DNA from 2 places in the Chitinophaga sp. W2I13 genome. Region 2 is predicted to be linked to the other one. Evidence: riboswitches for the same ligand, from Rfam matches in the RefSeq annotation. Region 2 holds a riboswitch; the other holds the start of a gene.
The links. Region 2 has a riboswitch for cobalamin ahead of QFZ48_RS02925 (TonB-dependent receptor plug domain-containing protein). Riboswitches for the same ligand answer to the same signal wherever they lie in the genome.

Region 1: it holds a riboswitch for cobalamin, as region 2 does, so the genes downstream of both, QFZ48_RS03675 (DUF5074 domain-containing protein) here and QFZ48_RS02925 (TonB-dependent receptor plug domain-containing protein) in region 2, are expected to answer to the same signal.

Annotation. Positions count from the first base shown of each region.
Region 1 is NZ_JBNPWD010000001.1:895,973-904,141, reverse strand. It holds gene QFZ48_RS03685 (hypothetical protein) at 1-11, shown strand, start outside; gene QFZ48_RS03680 (DUF2652 domain-containing protein) at 82-1,164, shown strand; gene QFZ48_RS03675 (DUF5074 domain-containing protein) at 1,209-2,339, opposite strand; cobalamin riboswitch at 2,515-2,726, opposite strand; gene QFZ48_RS03670 (aldehyde dehydrogenase family protein) at 2,870-4,234, opposite strand; gene QFZ48_RS03665 (gamma-glutamyl-gamma-aminobutyrate hydrolase family protein) at 4,231-4,947, opposite strand; gene QFZ48_RS03660 (iron-containing alcohol dehydrogenase) at 4,951-6,087, opposite strand; gene QFZ48_RS03655 (glutamine synthetase family protein) at 6,098-7,456, opposite strand; gene eat (ethanolamine permease) at 7,453-8,169, opposite strand, start outside.
Region 2 is NZ_JBNPWD010000001.1:723,500-731,668, forward strand. It holds gene QFZ48_RS02895 (RagB/SusD family nutrient uptake outer membrane protein) at 1-436, shown strand, start outside; gene QFZ48_RS02900 (endonuclease/exonuclease/phosphatase family protein) at 457-1,026, shown strand; gene QFZ48_RS02905 (endonuclease/exonuclease/phosphatase family protein) at 980-1,246, shown strand; gene QFZ48_RS02910 (DUF72 domain-containing protein) at 1,289-2,056, opposite strand; gene QFZ48_RS02915 (hypothetical protein) at 2,157-2,570, shown strand; gene QFZ48_RS02920 (nuclear transport factor 2 family protein) at 2,613-3,083, shown strand; cobalamin riboswitch at 3,349-3,555, shown strand; gene QFZ48_RS02925 (TonB-dependent receptor plug domain-containing protein) at 3,677-5,695, shown strand; gene QFZ48_RS02930 (YncE family protein) at 5,701-6,852, shown strand; gene QFZ48_RS02935 (hypothetical protein) at 6,877-7,824, shown strand; gene QFZ48_RS02940 (acyl-CoA thioesterase) at 7,887-8,169, opposite strand, start outside.

The DNA of each region.
Region 1 (8,169 bases), 170 kb from region 2:
AGAAGAAATAAGGACCGGTATACCCGGAAGCGCAGCTATATGCCGTTTTTATTATTTTTATCTCTAACTTTAATAAAAAAAATGGAAAATAGAGGGCTGCTTTTTATTCCGGATATAAGTGGCTTTACCCGTTTTGTGAATGAAATAGAGATTGAGCACAGCCGCCATATTATCCAGCAACTGTTGGAACTGCTGATAAACGCTAATCAGTCGGGCCTGGAAGTGTCTGAAGTGGAAGGCGACGCCATCCTGTTCTATAAGTTTGGATCCCCGCCGGAGCTGGAAGTACTGTATAAGCAGGTGGAAAAGATGTTCTGCGAATTTCACCGGTACCTGGTCAATTACAATCACCGCAAAATTTGCCAGTGTAAAGCATGTGTATCCGCTATTGACCTTACCCTGAAGGTAATTACCCACTATGGCGAGTTTACCACCTACCAGGTAAAGAATTTCAGTAAGCTGATAGGGAAAGATGTGATAGTGGCGCACCAGTTGTTGAAAAATGATATAGAACAGCATGAATACTGGCTGGTAACAGATAACCTGTTGCATGATGAGCCGCCGGAAGGACTGGCGCAATGGATGACATGGGATGCCAGCATCAAACAAACAGAAACCGGTAATATTTCTTTTCACTACACGCATTTAAGTGAACTGCGCAATACCTTACCACCTGATCCCGATCCACAGATAGAGCTTAAAAATAAAACGAAAATGATTTCTGTGTCGAAGGAATTTGACCGGGATATAAAAACGCTCATTTATAGCGTCGTGCATTTTGAGTTCAGGCACCTGTGGCAACCCGGTGTGGTGGCAATAGACGAAGTAGAACATTTTCTGCCCGGCGTAGGTAGCCGTCACCGGCATGTGATGGATAATGGCGAACATGTGATAATGTTCACCAGCAGTTTTTCGTACGATCCGGAACAAAAGGCGTTGTTCAGTGAAACAGATGAGAAGCGGCATAACGCTTTCTACTATACGGTGGAAAAGGTAACAGACCAGAGAAGCCGGTTGACTATTGATTATTATCTCCCTAAAAATTTTATACGGCAATGGCTTTTCCGGCTCACGGAAAAAGATAAGGTAGAAGTGGGTTTATGGAGGTCGCTCGAAAAGCTGGAGCCTGTGGTAATGAATATGAAGTTGCCGCTGGATTTTTAAGAAAAGAGGCGACTCGCAGGAGTCGCCTCTTTTTATTTCTTCCTCTACTCATGAAATACAGGCATGGCGGGGAAATACCATCCGTTGTAAGTAATCGTTTTTTTCAATGTGGCCGTAGTGGCATCATACATCAGCACCCTGTTCACATCCCCGGTGAAGGAACCGTTCAGCGTAGTCATCACCAGTTCATTTTTATCCTTGTTATACGCTGCGCCGGCGCCATAGAAATACTGGCCGGAAGGCAGTGTAATAAAAGGAGATGCAAGAGATGCCGTGTTACCAATGATATAGCGATACAGTTGGGTGCCACCGGCAAAGCCGTTGTTACGCACAATGTAAACGGCATTTTCCGTTGTAGAGGCAGTGATGGCAGCATGACGCCATGCGCCCCATGGGGAAGGTACCGTGAAAGGCAATTTCACTGCGGTTCGCGCCAGTGTAACCGGATCTATGCGGATCAGGGAATCTGCGTTGGTGGCATATACGCCGCCATCTTTACCGGCAGCAAAGGCCAGGTTGGCTGCGCCGAATTTTTTTACTACGGCATAGGTACTGCTGTTTAAAGCAACGATACCATCTGTTTGGGATAACACAAAAATATAGCTGCCGGCTTTTAACATATCACCGGTATAACCCGCTACACCAGTTACTTTAGCACCTACAGCAAGGGAAGGTAACGTGATGGGATATACGCCGTCCTTTGCACTCAGCAATCCGCGGGTGGCATCCACACCGATAAAAGCATGACCATCATTACCCGGCAGGGTGGTAATACGGCCGGTTTCCACGAGGCTGCCGGCATCTGTCACTACCAGCGGGCCGCCTGCTTTTACAACAATATACATTTTACCGTTGAAGATAGTAGCATACTGCAGCGTGTTGGATGGGCCACCCAATGCGCCTGCGGGGTTCTCTGCATGATAAATGTTAGGTACAAGACTATCGCCGCTGTAGGAGTAGAAATGCAGGTCACCGGTGCCGTGACCAAACCACCCTTCGTTGGCGATAAAAAATCCATTGCCGTATTTGCCGGCGATTAATGAAGCCGTAACACCGCCGGTACCCGTTTCGCTTGTGCGTTGGCGTTCGAGCGGCTGTAACGCATCATCTTTTTGGCAGGAAGCAACAAACAGCATCAGTGCTGCAGACAGAAAGGATAATAACTGTTTTTTCATATTTATTGTTTTATTAAGAAAATACAACGCACGTTTCTCCCGGGGCAAAACCCTGGAGAAATGATCATAATACCGGCTATCCTCCGGAATTACGCCTAAGGCTAAACGAAAAAAAATAACAGCGCATAAAATGGCTGGCAGGCCCACATTCACAGCATTTCACCCGAAAGCGTTGAATGATTAATTACAAGAGGCAGGTCTTCTGGCTTACCTGCTTTTCCGGGACCTTCCCATCTGCCGGACAGGCAGACAGTGGTATGGAGTTCATCCGGAAAAACAATTTATCTGACGATAAATGCAGGATTACAGCTACGGGGATAGCTCCGGTTTTACACCGGATTCCCTTTTAATCCGCCACGGGGCGGAACCAAATGCGGAAGCAAACCTACGGTAATTAGGTATAATTGCCAAAATGATGTGGTAGGAGGAATTTCAGTGGATGGGTTGCCTTTGTAACCTGTTAACTCATAAAAAAAGCGTGATGCAATTCAACATTGCACCACGCTTTACAAACAATATTTCTATAAAACTTATCCCTTCATCTGCCACGCCTTCGTTTTGGTAAACGCTCTCAATCCCTGGTGCGATAACGTTGCGCCAAAGCCGGAGTGCTTCCTGCCCGCCCACGGCAATCCTGCTGTAACCCGGTCGCAACAGTTCCAGTAGCCGGTACCCGCATTTACCTGCGAAAGGATTTCCTGCGCCCTTTCACCATTGGAAGAGTATACCGATGCAGTAAGACCATACTCCGTATCGTTCATTAGTTGAATAGCTTCTTTATCACTGGTTACTTTCATGATGCCTATCACCGGGCCAAAGCTTTCTTCCTGCATAATTTTCATGTTGTGATCCACATCCGTGAGAACGGTGGGCTCAAAGAAGTTGCCATCATGTACAATGATATGACCGCCGAGTTTCAGCGTGGCGCCTTTTGCACGGGCTTCCAGTACCTGGTTTTCGAGTACTTTTAACTGTTCCTTTCTCGTGATGGCGCCAAAGTACACGCCGTCGTCTGTAGGTAGTCCCAGTTTCCACGACTTCACTGCTTTTACAAATTCAGCTACATATTCATCGTATACTTTTTCATGTACATAAATGCGTTCTACTGCGCAGCAGCTCTGACCGTTGTTATAAAAGGCGCCGTCGGCTGTAGCTGATGCCACTGCTGCGATATCTTCGATGTCGTCTGTTACATACAGCGGATCTTTTCCACCCAGTTCGAGTTGACAGGGCAGCATCCTGGAAGCAACTTTTTCATAAATGTATTTACCGGTTTTATAAGAGCCGGTAAAGAAGTAGCCGTCTACCCGCAGATCCATGAGGCTTTCGCCGGTGGCTTTCCCGCCAATGGCTACCTTGAAAGCATTTTGCTCAAGACCGGCATAGTAAAAAAGTTTCTCTATTTCCATACCCGTTAGAGTAGCATATTCGGAAGGTTTATACAACACAGTATTGCCCGCCAGCAGGGCCGGAATAAAAACATTTACACCTACCAGGTAGGGATAATTCCAGGCGGAGATATTGCAGATAACGCCCAGTGGTTCGTAGGAGATTTTTTCTTTTAAGCTATCTGTATTCGTTACCCATTCGTCCGACAGGTACTTCTCTGCGTTCTCCAGCATCCAGTTAATCCTGGCTACGGCGCCGTTGATTTCATTGCGTGATTGCTGCAATGGTTTTCCGGTTTCAGCTGTAAGCACGCCCGCCAGTTTTTCCACTCTCTTTTCCAGCTGCTGGTTGAACCGGGTAATTACTTTGATGCGTTCTGCCAGTGGCTTGGCCGACCAGCGGTCGAATGCCAGCCGCAGCAACGCGGTTTTTTCAACTACCCTTGCCAGTGAATCTTCTCTGAGAACGGCGAGGGTTTGTGCGGTGGCAGGATTAAAGATTCTCATTTCGTATGGTTTCTAACTGCTTGAAGAAATTGTGTTTTGATTTGCTGGGAAAGCGGGTTGTTTTCTTTCTCCGGCATTCTTTCCGGATGCCATTGCACGCAAAGCATAAAGCCTTTACCGGTTTTATCTTTGAACTCAATACCCTCAATCATTTCATCGCTGGTGTCGGAGGTGGCGCTTACCATAATATTATTTCCCAGCCTGGCCGGGTGGATGCCCTGGTGATGCGCGCTGTTCACCTGTCCTTTTTCCTGGCCGGTAATGCTGTACAGCAATGAGTCTTTCCGGATATTTACGCCGTGTATTTTATCGCTGATATCTTTTTTATGAATTTTGTTGGCGGCTTCGCCGATGTCTTCATATACTTTCCCGCCTTCCAGGATGTTGATGTATTGTAATCCGCGGCAGATGCCTAATACAGGCAGCTGTTGCTGTTGGGAATACTCATAGATGCGTTTTTCAAAAGCATCCCTTTCCGGCAGAAATTCCTGCGGCTGATGCGGATAGTTTTCGGCGCCGCCATACAGCGAGGGAATCACATCCACGCCACCGGTAAGCACCAGGCCATCGCAGGTATAAATATCTTCCACGTTATTACGCAGGAAGGAAAGGATCACCACTTCGAGGTCATCGCCGAGGTCTTCGGGTGTAAACCAGTTTTCATAATTGACAAAACTGGCTTCTGTATAGCTGATCCCTATCTTTTTCTTCATGATCTAAAGCGCGTTTAGGTACAACTGTTTGAAATCTTCCCGGGTAACCGGTTTAGGGTTATTGGGATGGGCGAAATCGGCAAGTGCCAGGTCTGCCAGTGTGTCCACATGTGCGTTGGTAACACCGATATCGCGGAGGTGATGCGGGATATTTATCTTTGCATTAAGATCGAAAAGATATTGTACCACTGCTTCGCCTGTTTCTTCTTTTAACTCCAGTGTTCTGGCGATGCGCCGGAATTTTTCTTCAAAGCCTGCAATATTGAATTGCATGCCATAAGGAATATTTACGGCATTAGCGAGACCGTGATGCGTGTCCAGCAGGGAGGAGAGAGGATGTGCAAGGGAATGCACCACGCCCAGTCCTTTCTGAAAAGCGATGGCGCCCATCATGGAAGCCATGAGCATGTTGCTCCTGCTTTCTATGTCCGGTTTGTTAGTAGCTTTTTCCAGTGAGTTTTTAATGAGATAGATACCTTCCAGGGCAATGCCATCACACAGGGGATGTGGATTCTTTGCCAGGAATGCTTCCATGTTGTGGGTCAATGCATCCATGCCCGTGGCGGCGGTGATAAACGGCGGCAGGTCCATGGTAAGAGCCGGATCCGCAAATACAATCTTCGCCATCAGTTTAGGTGAGAACAGTATTTTTTTCTGATGGGTGTCGTCGTCGGCAATGATGGCGCTTCTGCCCACTTCGCTACCCGTGCCGGCGGTAGTAGGTACGGTGATAAAATGAGGTACGTCGTTGGTCACATAAATATCGCCGCCTATCAGGTCGTCGTATTTAAACAGGTCTTCCCGGTGGTTAACCCGCAGCACAATGGCGCGTGCCACATCCAGCGCGGCGCCCCCGCCAATACCGATGATGCTGTCGCGTTGTGTATGATCCCAGAGATCCGTGCCCTTATACACATCGCTCTTCACCGGGTTTTTGTGGATATCACTGAATACTTCCACGGAGATGTGATGTGCCTGCAGGTCACTCACGATCGATTTAAAAAATGATAATCCAGCTATCGTTGGATCGGTAACGATCATGGGCCGTGATAATCCGTTTTTCTGTAAATAGGCTGGCAGCTCGCTGATGACGCCTGCGCCGAAACGGATAGTAGTAGGAAAATTATACTGAAATGCCATATGCTGATGCTTAGATGATTTCGAAATATCTTTTAAGTTCCCAATCGGTCACTGCTTTGGCATATTGCCGCCACTCCCATTCCCTGGTTAACGTAAAATGTTCCACAAAAGGTTCACCAAACAGTTCTTTTGCAAGGGTCGATTCCTTCATTTGTTGGGTGGCCACATGAAGGTTCTGTGGTAATACACCATTCGAGGTGTCTTTGTACCCATTGCCGGTGGTCAATTTTTTTTCAAGCACCATTTTATTTTTCACGCCATACAACCCGGCAGCCAGGCAGGCGGCCAGTGCGAGGTAGGGGTTGGTATCCGAGCCAACTACCCTCGTTTCCAGGCGGGTGGCCTTTTTATCGCCCGGCAAGGCCCGTAATGCCACCGTTCTGTTGTCTATGCCCCAGGTGAGCGTAGTAGGAGCCCAGGCGCCTTCTACCAGCCGTTTATAGCTGTTAATGGTAGGCGCTATCATGGGTAATATGAAAGGTAAACAGTGCAGCTGCCCGGCGATGTAACTTTTCATGATGGCACTCATTTTATGTTCGTCGTGTTCGTCGTAAAATAAATTCTGTTGACTGCCCACATCCCAGAGGCTCTGGTGCACATGCCCGCTGCAGCCTGGCAGGCTTTCATGGATCTTAGCCATGAAGGTGGCCATTACGCCATGTTTGTATGCGATCTCTTTTACAGCGGTTTTAAACAGTATGGCCTGGTCGGCGGCCTGTAAAACCCTGCCATACTTAATAGCTGCTTCATAAACGCCGGGCCCTGTTTCTGTATGTAATCCTTCTACCGGGATATCAAATTTTACCAGTTGTTCAAACAGGCTGCTCATGTACTCATTCTTTAACGCGCTGCGCAGGATAGAATATCCAAACATGCCGGGCGATAAAGGCGTAAGGTCGCGGAACTGTTTCTGGTGAACGGTATCAGGCGTTTCTGTAAAGTTAAACCATTCAAATTCCTGTGAGAAATACGGCAGAAAGCCACTGTTTTCGGCATCTGCCAGCACTTTTTTCAGGAGCTGCCGCGGACAGGTGTACACCGGTGCATTGTCGGCCTGTACAAAATCCCCGAGGAAAAAAGGCACATCGTTTTCCCAGGGAATTTTCCGGAAAGTGCTGAGGTCAATTTTTACCTGTGCATCGGGATAACCGGTATGCCAGCCGGTATATTTCACGTTGTCGTACACCACATCGCTCATGTCCCAGCCAAAGGTAACATCGCAGAATCCCAGCCTGCTCTCTGTTACAGACGCAAATTTTTCTGCTGCAATATATTTCCCTCTCAGTACACCGTCGATGTCCGCTACCGCTACTTTTACCTTACCCGACGGATGGTTTTTTACGTACGTTAATATTTCGGAAGTTGTCATGTGTGAGCAGGTTTAAAAATTTTGTACAACAAAAAGGAAACGGCCAACAGGGAGAAATAGATCAGTCCAAGTTGCAGGTTGAAGAAAAACATCGCAACAATGGAAATGCTGGCGATCACCAGTGCAATTACCGGGAAGGCAGGGTAGAAGGCTACCCGGAAAGGCCGTGGCAGATCAGGCTCCTGTCTTCTCAAAATAATAATAGACACCATGGAAATGATATACAAGGTGAGCGCGCCGAAAACGGATACGATAATGATTTCGGAAGTTTTGCCCGAAAGCAGTGCCAGTATCCCGATCACCATGTTGCCAAGAAGCGCGTTGGCGGGCGTATGGAACCGCGATGAAATTTTACCGAGGGCAGCAGGAAGGTTGTGTACCCTGCCCATCTCATAAGTAGAGCGCCCGGCGGCGAGGATAAGTCCGTGAAAGGAAGCCACCAGCCCGAATAATCCTACGGTGATCAGCAGGTGATACATCAGGTGACTGCTCCCGGTAATTTTTGCCAGCGCCAGCGGGAGAGGAGAGTCGGAGGTTTCCCCGCTGATCCCGTTCTTATATACAATTGCCTCCCATCCGGCAATGCCGGTGGCGGAAATAAATATAAGGACACAGAGAATGGCCAGCGTGAGGATGGCCCATCCAAAACCTTTGCTGATATCGCGCTGCGGGTTTTTGGTTTCTTCGGCTACATTGGCAATGCCTTCGATACC
Region 2 (8,169 bases):
GCTGTTAACCTATGCAGAGGCGAAGATGGAACAGGGTACGCTTACACAGGGCGATATAGATCTGACCATTAATAAACTCCGCGACCGGGTTGGCATGAAAAGGATGATCCTCACAGAGTTGGCCGCCAACGGGCAGGACCTGCGCACGGAGATCCGGAGGGAACGCAGGATTGAACTGGCGCGCGAAGGACAACGCTGGTATGATATTATCCGCTGGAAACAAGGTAGCCTGCTGGGTGCTGATGTGAAGGGTATGAAGAAATCGCTGGCAGCAGTGCCATCACAGGTAAGCAATATTGCGGCAGACGCCAACGGTTATATTATTGTAATGACCGGCAGGCAGTTTGTAGATCCGAAACACTACCTCTTCCCTGTTCCGCTGACGCAAATACAACGTAACCCTGCTCTTGGTCCACAAAATCCAGGTTGGGAATAATGCTAAAAAAGATCAACATCATGAAAATATCTCTGAAAATATTATCTGCGCTCCTGCTGTGTGCCTGCTTCAATAAAGCATCAGCAAGCGACACCTTGCGTGTGATGACTTACAATATTCATCACTGTAATCCTCCAACAAAAAGTAAAACAGGGGAAATTGAAGTCGATGCCATTGCCAGTGTTATCAACAGCCGGCACCCCGACCTGGTGGCGTTACAGGAAGTGGATGTAAACACAAAACGTTCCGGCAGTATTGACCAGGCTGCACAACTGGCTGCCAAAACCGGTATGCAGGTATACTTTGCCAAAGCCATTGATCATGATGGCGGCGAATATGGCGTGGCTATATTATCTAAATTTCCCTTAACCGGTACGGAAACCATACACCTGCCGGAAACCGCGAATCCTGCCAGTGAAGACCGTGTAGTGGCATTGGCCGGTATTACTTTACGCAGCGGCAAAAAATTAATTTTTGCCTGTACACATATGGATGTGAGCAATGCAGCGGTAAGAGATGAACAGGCAGGTGAGATCAATAAAATTGCTGCCGCCAAAAGCCATTCCTTTCCTGCTTGCCGGCGATCTTAACTGCGTACCGGAAAGTGCATCTTACCAGCTACTGCTGAAAAAATTTACCCCTTCCTGTACCGGTTGCGGGTTCACCATCCCGGTGAACAACCCCAATAGGGTGATTGACCACATTATGTGGACAAACGCCCCGGGCTTTACGGTAAAAAGCAGCAGTGTAGTAAATGAGCCGTATCCCTCGGATCATTTACCGGTGATAGCAGAAATTGTTATCAAATAGTATAATAGAGCCGCACAAGTCGCAGGATTTGTGCGGCCCCTATTATTCGCGGTTAACATGCAGCATCCCGTTTAACGTCACCAGGTTTTTAATGGCGTCCCCGATAGTGTTATTAAAATAAACATACACTTCCTTTCCTTCTTTGATCCACGCGCGGATCTCCTTTGCCCGTTGCGCCAGGTAATCATCTGTATACCCACCCTTATAATCGCCGGCGGGCCCATGAAACCGCAGGTATACAAAATCAGCCTTTGCATTAAGTCGTTCATTCCTTGATTTTGGAATGTCATGCAGCACGATGCTGCATTCATATTCATCTGCCAGCTCATACACTTCCCCGATGTACCAGGAGCTGTGCCTGAACTCCAGCGCTACTTTCCAGCCATCCGCGGGATTAATGCCCTGTACTATATCCAGCAGTTGTTCTACCTGGCCATATTGCTCCACCGTTACACCGGGTGGAAACTGTATTAACAGGCATCCTTTCTTCGCTCCGGCCTCATTGATCACTTCCATAAAACGAATCACATCCGCTTCCTGGAATGCCAGCTGCTTCACATGGGTGATGTCGCGCCATAACTTGAAGGTGAAAACAAAATCATCCGGTACTGAGTCCGCCCACTTTTTTACCGTTGCGGCCTGGGGTACTTTGTAGAAGGAGCTGTTGATTTCAATGCTGTTAAACAGGGAGCCATAGTAAGTGAGCCGGCTTTTATCCCGGAAAGCGGGAGGATAGGCCAGCTTGTTAGGCACGGGTAGTACGAGTCCGCTTGTGCCCGATTTATAGATGCCTTTGGTTTTTTTTGCCATGCAAGGGGTAAAGCAAAAATCTAACCAGTGGGGATGGTAATAGCCAGGAATACTTTTTGTATAGAAACCGTAAATCCGCTTCCCCTAAAAACTATCCGTTATGACATCATTCACCGACTTCTTCACCACTTATGGCCGGGCCTCCTTAGGCAACGATACAAGTATCATCGCCAGTTGTTATGCAGAAAACTTCATGGCCGCCGGGCCATCGGGAAGCATGACTTTTAAAAATGATGAAAAGTTCACGCAATGGCTGGAAGAGATGTTTAAATTTAACCACAAGGTCGGCATGCAGGAAATGAAAGTCATTAAAGTAGAAACGTCGCCGATGGGGAAATACTATACCAGGGCGCTGGTCAGATGGGGCGCTGTTTTCTCAAAAAATCCGGAGGAAGTCATTGAATTTGAGATTACTTACATTTTACACCATCTTAATGATGCACTCAAAATAATCATGTATATCAGTCATGAAAACGAGGAAGATGTTTTAAAAGAGAAAGGCATCATCAGTTAGGCGCTGGTACAAATACAAAATCAGTATATTGTAAGAAAAAAAATGCGCCGTATTATACTCAGCTTCGTACTTATCATCATGGGTGCCTCTCTCTACGCCCAGGCACCGGAGGAAGCAGTGAAAGCTGCTATTAACCAGCTGTTTACTGCCATGAATAATTCAGATAGTGTAGCGGTGGCCGCCTGTTTCGCGCCGGGAGCGATATTGCAGTCGGTGATGGAAGACAAAGCAGGCAAGCAAACTATCCACACCACGCCGGTCAATGAATTTTCCTCTTTTATAGGCAGACTCCCGGCCCAGGCGGCGGACGAGCGTATTGTATTTGGCTCCGTCCTGATAGATGGCCGGCTGGCTGCTGTATGGACACCCTACCGCTTCTTCTTCAAAGGACAGTTTTCCCACTGTGGGGTAGACTCCTTCCAACTGGTGAAGCTCCCGGATGGGTGGAAAATCCAATATCTCATCGACACCAGGCGCAAAGACAATTGTGAAGAATCAGCCATGGCAAAATAATACCTGCACCCGCCCTGACCCGGTATTACCTCGCGCATGCTTCACAGATGCGTGAAACCAGCGTATTCGTTGCGTAACCCATGCACTATGCATACAGTCCGCATGCACTACTCATGCACTACTCATGCACTCATGATGCACTCCCATGCACTATCAATGCACTATCAATGCACTATCCCTGTCAAAAACCAGGGTTTCGGTCAGCTTTCAGGGTGGATATGCCCACATGGATACCGCTCCCGTTTTGAATCGATCAAATAATAACCTACTTTTGCCCCGCTATGGTTCAGGCATGTCCACTCCGGATATACCTGATTAAAAGGGAACTCGGGTGAAAATCCCGGACAGTCCCGCTGCTGTAAGTCTCATACAATGCTAAGGCATCGCCAATCAGACCACTGTTGAACATTCAATGGGAAGGTCGCCTGAAGCAGAGATAAGTCAGAATACCTGCCATACAACTACTTTTTTAAGCTTTCGTGGAATGAAGCTTGGGAATAAATTCAATCTGCGGGTATCCCCCGTATCTTGTCTCTTTCCTGATTATTTTTCTTATTGCGAAAGCTGTTGATGGAACATTAACAGGCTTGGGAATGATGCGTTTTAAAACACCGGCGAAAACCGCCGGGATGTTGCTGGTATTGCTCTGTGGGGTGGTGAGTGCCCTTGCACAACAGGCCGACAGCGTAAAATCCAAGGACCTCCGGGAGGTATCCGTTACAGCCCCGCGTACGGCCAGGGAAGTAAGCCCGGGGCAGAAAATGCAGGCGAAAGAACTGGAGCGGCTGGGCAGCCACTCCGTGGCGGATGCTATCCGTTTTTTTGCCGGGTTGCAGGTAAAGGACTACGGCGGTATTGGCGGTCTCAAAACCGTTGATATACGCAGCATGGGCACCAACCAGGTGGGCGTATTTTATGATGGCATTCAACTGGGCAATGCCCAGAACGGACAGGTGGACCTGGGCCGGTTTTCGCTGGATAATATGGAGGAAATCGCCCTGTACAACGGGCAGAAAAGCAACATCTTTCAGCCGGCGAAAGACTTTGGATCAGCCGGGGCCATCTATCTTACTTCTCTCAAACCTAAATTTGCACCGGGAGAAAAAACACATCTCAGGGGTACTATCAAAACCGGCTCCTTTGGCCTGTTTAATCCCTCTTTGCTATGGCAGCAGAAGATCAGCAGCAAAGTATCCGCCTCCTTCAGCACCGAATGGATCAATGCTACCGGCAGGTATAAATTCTCCTACCAGAAACGGGATGAAAACGGGCACCTGGTATATGATACCAGCGCTTACCGGAAAAACGGCGACATCAATGCCGTTCGCATGGAAGGCAGTTTCAATGGCCTGCTGAATGGCGGGGAGTGGAGCACCAAAGTGTATTATTACCAATCGCAGCGCGGCCTGCCCGGGTTCATTGTAAACGGTGTGTTCGGGCATGTGGACCGTCAATGGGATCAGAACATCTTTGTGCAATCCAGCTTCCGCAAAGATATTACCAAACGTTACAGCATCCTGCTGAACGGGAAATACGCCTACGACTATACGCGGTTCCTGGCGCCGGATACTGCCCGGCTTTATATAGATAACCACTACCGCCAATATGAAATGTATTTCTCCTTGGCACACCAGTATGCCCTTACCAACTGGTGGACCATTGCGGCTTCGGGCGACTTTCAATGGAACCGCCTGGATGCGGACCTGACCAACTTCAGCTACCCTACCCGTTATACCACACTGGCTGCTGCCGCCACAAACATCAGCTTCAACCGTTTCAGCGCACAGGCCAGCCTGCTGGCCACCTTCGTGAATGAAACTGTAAAGAAAAATGCTTCGGCGCCCTACCAGCAGAAATTTACACCGGCAGTATTTGTTTCCTGGCAGCCCATGCGCTCACCGGATTTCCGGCTTCGTGGGTTTTACAAACAGATCTTCCGCATGCCTACATTTAATGACCTCTATTATACCGAGATCGGCAACCGCTTCCTGGAACCCGAATTCGCCACACAATATGATGCAGGATTCACCTGGAATAAAACCTTTGCCAGCAGCTGGCTCACTCAGGCAGGTATCGAGGCAGACGTCTATTACAATGAAGTAAAGGATAAGATCGTAGCCGTTCCCGGCGCCAGCATGCTCAGCTGGCAAATGGAGAACCTGGGGTTTGTAAAGATAAAAGGCGTGGATGTAAAAGCAAAAGCGCTATGGCTTATAAAAAAACAGGTGCAGTTCAGCACACGGCTCACGTATACGTACCAACGCGCACAGGATTTCACCGATCCCTCCGGCAGTTTTTACGGCGACCAGATCGTTTACATTCCCCGTCACAGCGGCTCGGTGATACTGAGCGCCGACTATAAACAATGGGAAGCCAACTACAGCTTCATTTATACGGGAGAACGGTACAACAGCAAAGAAAATAAGTTAAAGAACTACGTGGAGCCCTGGTATACCAGCGATATTTCACTGGGCAAACAATTCAGTTACAAACATACCCGGTTCCATGTAACGGCACAGGTAAATAATCTCGCCAACCAGTTCTATGAAGTGGTGATCAGCTACCCCATGCCGGGGAGAAATTACCGCTTCATTTTAACCGTGAATATTTAATCGTCATGATGAAACAGCTAAGGAATACAGTATTGGTGGCCGCCCTGGCAGGACTGGCCATCACCGGTTGCCGGAAAGGAGAAAAAATTGTTCCGCCGGAAGTAACACCCGTGGATACCGCCACACCAGGATCCCTGCTCAATGGATTTTACCTGCTGAATGAAGGCAATATGGGCAGTAATAAAGCCTCTCTGGATTATTACGACTATACCACAGGCATCTACAAAAGTAATATCTATGCTACTGCCAATCCCACTACTGTAAAGGAACTGGGCGATGTAGGCAACGATATTGAAGTATATGGTACGAAGTTGTATGCCGTGATCAACATTTCCAACAAGGTGGAAGTGATGAATGCAGCCAGCACCAAACGTATCAAACAAATTGATATCCTCAACTGCCGCTATATAACTTTTGCCAACGGCAAGGCATACGTAAGCTCCTATGCAGGCCCCGTACTGATAGAACCCAATGCACCCATTGGTTTTGTAGCAGAGATAGACACCACTACCCTGGAAATTACCCGTAAAGTGATTGTGGGTTACCAACCGGAAGAAATGGCTGTAGTGGGCAACAAACTTTATGTAGCCAATTCCGGCGGCTACCGCGCACCAAATTACGACCGCACCGTGTCGGTAATAGATTTGAATACTTTTAAAGAGATAAAAAAGATTGATGTGGCGATTAACCTCGACCGCCTCAAGGCAGACAATGATGGCGATGTCTACGTGACTTCCCGCGGCGATTATTATAATACACCATCCCGCCTTTTTGTGATAGATACAAAAACGGATGCGGTAAAAAAACAATTTGATATTCCCGTGAGCAACCTGTGTATTTCCGGCGACACCGCTTATGTGTATGGTTCTGTCTTCAGCTATAACACCGGCAAATGGACCATCACCTATAATATGGTAAATGTAAAAACGGAGACTGTGTTAAACACCAATTTTATCGCTGATGGTACCGACAAATCCATCCGTATGCCTTACGGCGTTGCAGTAAACCCCATCACCAAAGAAATTTTTGTGACGGATGCAAAGGACTACGTTTCTTCCGGAACCCTTTACTGCTTTGATAAAACAGGTAAAAAGAAATGGTCGGTCACCACCGGCGAGATACCCGCACACATTGCATTTGTTTCCGCAACTAAATAATCATAACCAACTAAATGTATACAAATGAAAAGTAAACTTCTACTTGCTGCCACGTTCATCGCTGCTATGGTAAGCAGCTGTTCAAAGGATAAAGACGTAACCCCGCCCATTGAGGACCCTGAGCCTACCGGTCCTTTCCTGAATAAGGTGACCAAAGTTTTTGAGTACTTCCCCGCACCCGGACAGTTCACCAATGAACTTCCCATGTGGAAGCAGGGCGATTCAGCAAAACAAATGGCGGATTACGCACTGGCGGCTTTAGGAAAAGAAGATATGATTTCCCTCGGCGGATTCGGCGGATATGTAGTAATGGGCTTTGATCATACCATCAAAAATGTACCCGGCGAATACTCCTTCGTGGTATTGGGCAATGCTTTCAACCAGTTTGCAGAACCCGGCGTGATCTCCGTATCCGTGGATGCCAATAAAAATGGCCTCCCCGATGATGAATGGTATGAAATTGCCGGCTCAGAATACAACAGTTCCAAAACCGTAAAGAACTACCAGGTCACATACTACAAGCCCAACGAAACAAAAGAAAGGGTGACCAATCCGGATGATCCCTATACCAGCGACACGGAGTATATCCGCTGGAAAGACAACCAGGGCAACACCGGTTACCTTGCTAAAAATGTATTTCATGATCAGTCGTATTACCCGCAGTGGAAAGGCGACAGCATCACTTTCACCGGTACTAAGTTAACAGACATCAACATTAAAAATACTTCCAGCGATCCTTTCTCTCCCTTCTATGTTTCACCCGCTTTCTCGTGGGGTTATGCAGATAACCATGCGAATGAAGATACCGATGCGAAAATAAAACTGGATTGGGCAGTAGATAAAACCGGCAAGCCGGTGAAGCTGACAGGGATCAACTTTATTAAAGTGCATACGGCTATCCGTGCAGAAGCTGGATGGTTAGGGGAAATTTCTACAGAAGTGCTGGGCGTAAAAGATCTGAACCTCGAATAATATCCATGAATAATCTAAAAGAAGGGGGCGTTTGTTTACAAACGCCCCTCTTTCTTTTTCGACTATTTCACGCTTACCGGGTGCTTATCGTCGCCAATGGCCACCAGGCTAAAAGTGCCGGTGATGGCTTTTTCCCGTGAATAGGAATACATTTCCTCAATGTATATTTCCACCAATACTTTAACACTGGTATTTCCTACTTCGATGATTTTCCCGATCAGTTCCACGATGGTGCCTGCCGGAATGGGCCGGTTAAAATCTATTTTCCCGGAAGATACCGTTACCATTTTTTTACGTGCAAAACGGGTAGCAGTAATAAACGCTACTTCATCCATGAGCGACATG